3 regions of the Nocardia sp. NPDC056100 genome follow, and region 3 is predicted to be linked to each of the others. Evidence: riboswitches for the same ligand, from Rfam matches in the RefSeq annotation. Region 3 holds a riboswitch; each other region holds the start of a gene.

Region 1 (2,196 bases), on a different contig from region 3:
AGCGCTCGCCGAACCACAGCAGCTTGCCGAAAGCCGCTGCGCCGCTGTACCAGCCGTCACCCGCCGGTGGCAGATCCGAATGCTCGAATCCTCGTGCTGGTTGCCGGAACGCCCAGATCAGCCGGGCCGCCGCGCGCACCGTGCCCGATTCGGGGGGATCCACGAAAACCCGTCCCGGTGCTTGACCGATCAGGGTCATCGCGTGCCGGACCATATCGGCGAACATGAGCAGCATCGCGCCGTCGAGCAAGACGACCACCCCCTCACCCCGATACGGGGTACTCGTGCCATGCGCCCGGCCACTGCGACCGGTCTCGACCACCACGCAATCCCGCAGCGTTCGCGCCAACTCCGGTCGCCGCCGCGCGATTTCGGTCAGAAATGTGGAAACGAGCAGTTCCAGGGCCTCCGGCACACCGAATTGCGCGTGATTCGCCAGCTGACCCACTCCCGGCGGAACACCGAGCAGTGCGCATTCTCGCGCCAATTCCCGCTCGGACAGCGGCGTGGCGGGCGGCCAGGCCCAGCCGCGATCGGAGATCAGCCGGGCCGCCCGCGCACGCAGGAGTTCGGGCTGACAGCCGGGCGAATCGGCTTCCGATCCGGCCTCGATCACGGAATAATTCTCTATCATCGCCGACCGGCCGGAGCCCGTTATGACAGCGGAACAAGTATTCAATGTCGAAGTGCGCGCGGGTGACCGCGACATAGCTGAAGAACTCGGCCAATGGCTGGAGAAGTCCGGGATCGAGGAGGTCAGCGTCACCCGCGAGCGCGGCATGATCGATCTGCAGGCGCTGGAATATCTCATCTCCGCCACCCTGGTCGAGCTGTCCGTGCTGGCCCGGCTCGGCTTCTGGATTCGCGAAAAGACGCACTGCCGAACCGTTTACGATGTGCGCGCCAAAACCGTGCTGACAGAGATGGATTGCCGGATTCGGGACGGCAAGATCGTGGTGATCACCAAAAAGGGCGCGACCGTCTACGAACCGGGAACGCCGGTCGATCTGAACAAGATCCTCGGTGACGCACTCGGATCCGCCTGAGCGTTACCAGGAAATTCACAGGTATCGATAGCTCGGCAATAGCCATTTCACGGTGCGGTTCCGCGTTTGACCTGCGCGCACGCGGTTTCGTATCGTTGAGGAACGATGCCTCGAGGAATCCGGTGCAACTCCGGAACGGTCGCGCCACTGTGAACTCCCGCCATCCGGCGGGGGGCGAGTCAGACCCTCGCATCGCGTTCAATTCACCGACGGGGACGCGCACAATCCCCACGAACTCGAGGAGTCATCGTGGCAACCTCATACGTCCCGCGTTCCGGTCTCGGAACCGGATCCCTGGCCCTGCCCACCACCGCGCTATGGCTGACCGGCACCGCCATCCTGGCACTGCTCGCGATCTACTTCATCGGGATCGACCAGGGCGCGGTATCGATCTTCGGCAGCGATATGCACGTGCACGAGTTCGTCCACGACGGCCGGCATTTCCTCGGATTCCCCTGCCACTAGCAACGGGAATCGAGCACACACAATGGAAAAGCGAATCATCGGCCGAGGCGTCCTGCTGGGCGGACTCGGCGGACTGCTGGCGTTCGCGTTCGCGCGCATTCTGGCCGAACCCATCATCGGCCGCGCCATCGATTACGAAACCGGGCGCGATGACGCCCAAATGGCCCTGGACAAGGCCGCCGGACATCCCATGGGCGATATGGCCGATACCGAATTGTTCACTCGCACCGAACAGGCCAATGTCGGAATCGGTTTCGGCATGGTCGTCTTCGGCCTGGCACTGGGCGCGCTGTTCGCGGTGGTCTACTACCTGGCGCTGCGCCGGGCCGGGAACATCACCCCGCGCAATCTCGCACTGCTCGTCGCGGGCGGAATGTTCCTGACGCTGTACGCGGTTCCGTTCCTGAAGTATCCGGCCAATCCGCCCTCGATCGGGCATCCGGACACCATCAAGGAACGCACGGCGCTCTACCTGGCGATGATCGTGATCACCGGGGTGGCGCTGATCGCGGCGATCTGGCTCGGCCGCAAACTCGCTGCGCGACTGGGCAATTGGACCGCGACGATCGCCGCCGCAGCCTCCTTCGTGGTGGTCATGGCGGTGGTCATGCTCATACTGCCGCCGCTTGGACATCTGTCGGCGAACAGTTCCTTCGGCGACTTCGACACCGAGACGCCACAGCCC
Region 2 (2,196 bases), on a different contig from region 3:
CTCGATGACACCGCCCTGCACGATATTCCGCGCAGACAGCTCGCGCGCCGGATCGCGCTGGTCGGCCAGCACGCCGATACCGATCTCGATCTCACCGTCCACGATGTGGTGCGGCTCGGCCGGATTCCGCATCGCGGCTGGTTCGGCGGCGATCCGGGCGCGGATACCGCGGCCATCGACGCCGCGCTCACCGCGGCGGGATTGGCGGACAAGGCGACTCAGCGCTGGCACACGCTCTCCGGAGGTGAGCGCCAGCGCACGCTGATCGCGAGCGCGCTGGCGCAGGAACCCCGCGAACTCCTGCTCGACGAGCCCACCAACCATCTCGATATCGCGCATCAGCTCGAGATCCTCACCCTGGTCCGCGCCCTGCCGGTGACCGCGATCCTGGCCCTGCACGACCTGAATCTGGCCGCCATGTTCTGCGATGTACTGGTGGTGCTGCAACACGGCCGCGTGGTGGCGACCGGCGCTCCGGCGCAGGTGCTGACCGAGGAACTCATCGCCGAGGTCTACCGGGTGCGCTGCCGGGTCGAAAGCACCGGCGCGGGCGATACTTCGGTGCGATTCCTGCGCGACTGACCGGAGCGCGCCCCGGGCGTGCGGGCATCGTATGCTTCGTACGCAGCTGGTTCGCCGGTGATCGCGATATCGGGAGCCCCCGGATCGATCCCCGGCGTCGAAGTCCGCACGGTGCGAGCCCGCGGGCGAAGAGGGAACCCGGTGGGAATCCGGGACTGTCCCGCAGCGGTGAGCAGGAACGAACGCCGTCACACGCACTGGGCGACCGACAGCCCGGGAAGCGACGGCCGGTAGGGCGGCCGAATTCGGGCCGGTGCCTGTGAGTCCGAAGACCTGCCCGCTGTGCCGGATGCGCCGTATCCGGCGGTCGCCGCCTCGTGGACTGGGCGCAGCACCGACCTCCGGGCCGCCCGCGTGCGGGAGCCGGACCGTCTCAGGTGCGCGTGCCCGAGGGCGTCGGCTATCCCCTTGCTAGCCAACGGAGTACGCCAGTGGTTGCTTCTCATCCCCGCACCGCCTCGGTCAACACCCAACCGCTCGGTGAGCTCGATCCGGAGCTGGCCGCCGCCATGGCGGGCGAGCTGGCCCGCGAACGCGACACCCTCGGAGATGATCGCCTCGGAGAACTTCGTACCGCGCGCGGTATTGCAGGCCCAGGGCAGCGTGCTGACCAACAAATACGCCGAGGGCTATCCCGGCCGCCGCTACTACGGCGGCTGCGAACACGTCGATGTGGTGGAGACCTTGGCCCGCGATCGCGCCAAGGAGCTGTTCGGCGCGGAATTCGCCAATGTGCAACCGCATTCGGGTGCGCAGGCCAATGCCGCGGTGCTGATGGCGCTGATGAATCCGGGAGACCGGCTGCTCGGCCTGGATCTGGCGCACGGCGGGCATCTCACGCACGGTATGCGATTGAACTTCTCCGGCAAGCTGTATCGGGTGAGCGCCTACGGCGTGAGCAAGCGGGACCATCGCATCGATATGGACGAGGTCCGCAAGATCGCCCGCAATACCTCGCCGAAGGTGATCGTGGCGGGCTGGTCGGCCTATCCCCGGCATCAGGATTTCGCGGCCTTCCGTGAGATCGCCGATGAGGTCGGCGCATACCTGTGGGTCGATATGGCGCACTTCGCCGGGTTGGTCGCGGCCGGATTGCATCCCTCGCCGGTGCCGCACGCCGATATCGTCTCCTCCACCGTGCACAAGACCCTGGGTGGTCCGCGCTCCGGTCTGATCCTGGCCAAGCAGGAATTCGCCAAGAAGCTGAATTCGGCTGTCTTCCCGGGCCAGCAGGGTGGACCGCTCATGCACGCCATCGCGGCCAAGGCGGTGTCGTTCAAGATCGCGGCGGGTGCGGAATTCCGGGATCGGCAGCAGCGCACGCTGTCCGGTGCCAAGATCCTCGCCGAACGACTCACCGGCAGCGATGTCGCGGCCAAGGGCATCAGCGTGCTCACCGGCGGTACCGATGTGCACCTGGTGCTGGTGGATCTGCGGGATTCGCAGCTCGACGGTCAGCAGGGCGAGGATCTGCTGCACGAGATCGGAATCACGGTGAACCGCAATGCCGTTCCCTTCGATCCGCGCCCGCCCATGGTCACCTCGGGTCTGCGCATCGGCACCGCCGCATTGGCCACCCGCGGGTTCGGCGATGCCGAGTTCACCGAGGTCGCC
Region 3 (2,196 bases):
TCGTGATCGACTGCGCCGCAGCCACATCCGCGTCACCACTGGCGACCAGATCGAGCGCGATGCCCTCGATGCCGGTCTCGGCGAGCGCGGGCAGCGCCTCCCCCACTCGCCCGAAGTAGGTGGCCACCAGGATCGAGGGCCGCGAACTCGCCTGCGACAGTTGCTGATAGGTGTCGCGCACCGCGGCCAGCTCGGCTGCGGACAGGTCGGTGACCAGACTCGGCTCATCGATCTGCACCCAGCTCGCCCCCGCCTCGGCCAGCAGCGCGAGCAGTCGCTCGTACAGCGGCAGCAGGCTCGGCAGCAGGTCGAGCAGATCGCTGCCGTCGACCGATTTGGCGAGCTTGAGGAAGGTGATCGGCCCGACCACCACCGGCCGTGCCGGAATACCGAGCGCCAGCGCCTCTTTCAGCTCCGCGAGCGGCTTGTCTGGATGCAGCGAGAACTGCGTCGCCGCCGACAACTCCGGCACCAGGTAGTGGTAGTTGGTGTCGAACCACTTGGTCATTTCCAGCGGCGCGACCTCGGCATTGCCGCGCGCGGCGGCGAAATAACGGTCCAGTTCATCGGCGATACCCGATACCCGCTCGGGCAGTGCGCCCAGCAGGACCGCGGTATCGAGGACCTGGTCGTAGTACGAGAACGTGCCGACCGGAACCGAATCCAGCCCGGCATCACGGGCGGCGGTGAGCGCGGTGGTGCGCAGGTTCCGGGCGACCTCGTGCAGGGCGGCGGCGTCGCTGCGCCCGGCCCAGTACGCTTCGATCGCCTTCTTGAGCTCCCGGTTCGGACCGATACGCGGTAGCCCCAGCACTGTTGCGGTGAAGGTGTTTTCAGGGTTCGACATCGAATGAACTCCATGGTTCAGCAGCCAGTGACCGCCACCCATAACGAGCGCACACCCAGCGAGCCCACAGCAGCATCGTTCCCGTGCCCGGGTCCACTCGGCGCAACGCCCAATCCACGAGGCGACGACCGCCGGATACGGCGTATCCGGCACAGCGGGCAGGTCTTCGGACTCGTGGGCATCGACCCCGATGGGGTCGGCCCCGGCGCTCGAGGCCCGGGGCTGGTCCTACTGACCGTCGCTTCCCAGGCATACTTCCGGCGCCCAGTGCGAATGACGGCTGTCGTTCCCACTCACCGCTGCGGGACAGTCCCGGATTCTCACCGGGTTCCCTCTCGCCCACCGGCGCGCGAACGCACCGTCGGACTTCGACGCCTTCGGGTTGGGGTCAGGGGCTCCTCGACTCCACCTCCGGCGAACCAGCTGCGGAGGCGAATATAGCGAAAACCAATGGGATAGCGAAAGGCGGGTCCGGTCCGTCCCACGGAGTGGACATACCGAACGATGCGCGAGGGGTCCGGGTGCCGATAGGACGAGATCCGCCCGAAGCCCGCGGGCAGGACCATCGCCCGAGGGGACCGCCGCCGCTCTACCGGTGCTGTGTGCGCAGCCGGTAGCGCCGCTCGGCGTAGGCGAGATCATCGCGCCACAATCGATTCGCGGCGTGGTTCATCGCCGGACGCAGCAGCGACAGCGCGTGGTGTGCGAACCGAATCCCGGACGATCCGAGGTCGCGATGGTCGTCTCCACCACTGCGGTGCGGGCTTGGCCGTCCGGGCCGGGACCCATTGGGGTGGCATGGGTTTCGACGACGCTGCCCGTTCCTTCGCCCGCCACGATGTGCATCACGATGGTGCGCGAATCCGGGCAGCTGAATTCGGCGCGCACCGGTACGCCCAGTCGGCGGGTCACGTGGAAGGTCACCGCCAACTCTAATCGGTGATTGTCCTCGGTGATCCCCTCGCGCGGCGGCGTACCGGCGGGCCGCTCACCCAGAATCGTTGCCTCAGTATTTGTTTCACGGCCGACGCCCCTGCGACCAGCGCAGGGTCGCAGCGATCAGTGCGGGATCGGCGTCCTGATAGGTGGGCCGCTGACGTGGCCAGGTTCCTGGCGAGAATCGTTGTAGCGGAGAGTTCTTCGGCCCGGAGACGAGTTCGGAGCGGATCCCGCACCGCGGGAATCGATTCGATCGATCGACACCCCGCATCGGAACGGGACGGTCGCCGAACATTTTTGACGCCTCTGCCCGTTTGTCAGGGCCCACGCGGAGATACTGAGCTGGTGAAGGACATGACAAGCGAGTCCGATTCGGGTGATCTGCCCGCAGTGGACATGCGTTCGGTCGA

What was found. A riboswitch is a leader RNA that binds a small molecule or an ion and turns the genes downstream of it on or off. The one in region 3 is predicted to bind cobalamin.
Region 1: linked by a shared signal. The riboswitch ahead of ACFC0O_RS01320 (CbtB domain-containing protein) and the one ahead of metE (5-methyltetrahydropteroyltriglutamate--homocysteine S-methyltransferase) in region 3 are both predicted to bind cobalamin.
Region 2: linked by a shared signal. The riboswitch ahead of glyA (serine hydroxymethyltransferase) and the one ahead of metE (5-methyltetrahydropteroyltriglutamate--homocysteine S-methyltransferase) in region 3 are both predicted to bind cobalamin.

The regions. Positions count from the first base shown of each region.
Region 1 covers NZ_JBHJVY010000001.1:266,468-268,663, reverse strand. The annotation lists gene ACFC0O_RS01330 (hypothetical protein) at 1-616, opposite strand, end outside; gene ACFC0O_RS01325 (hypothetical protein) at 657-1,046, shown strand; cobalamin riboswitch at 1,112-1,256, shown strand; gene ACFC0O_RS01320 (CbtB domain-containing protein) at 1,296-1,511, shown strand; gene ACFC0O_RS01315 (CbtA family protein) at 1,534-2,196, shown strand, end outside.
Region 2 covers NZ_JBHJVY010000005.1:174,324-176,519, forward strand. The annotation lists gene ACFC0O_RS37520 (ABC transporter ATP-binding protein) at 1-582, shown strand, start outside; cobalamin riboswitch at 681-878, shown strand; partial or broken gene glyA (serine hydroxymethyltransferase) at 1,092-2,196, shown strand, end outside.
Region 3 covers NZ_JBHJVY010000002.1:1,328,366-1,330,561, forward strand. The annotation lists gene metE (5-methyltetrahydropteroyltriglutamate--homocysteine S-methyltransferase) at 1-847, opposite strand, end outside; cobalamin riboswitch at 987-1,221, opposite strand; partial or broken gene ACFC0O_RS18265 (DUF5914 domain-containing protein) at 1,437-1,801, opposite strand.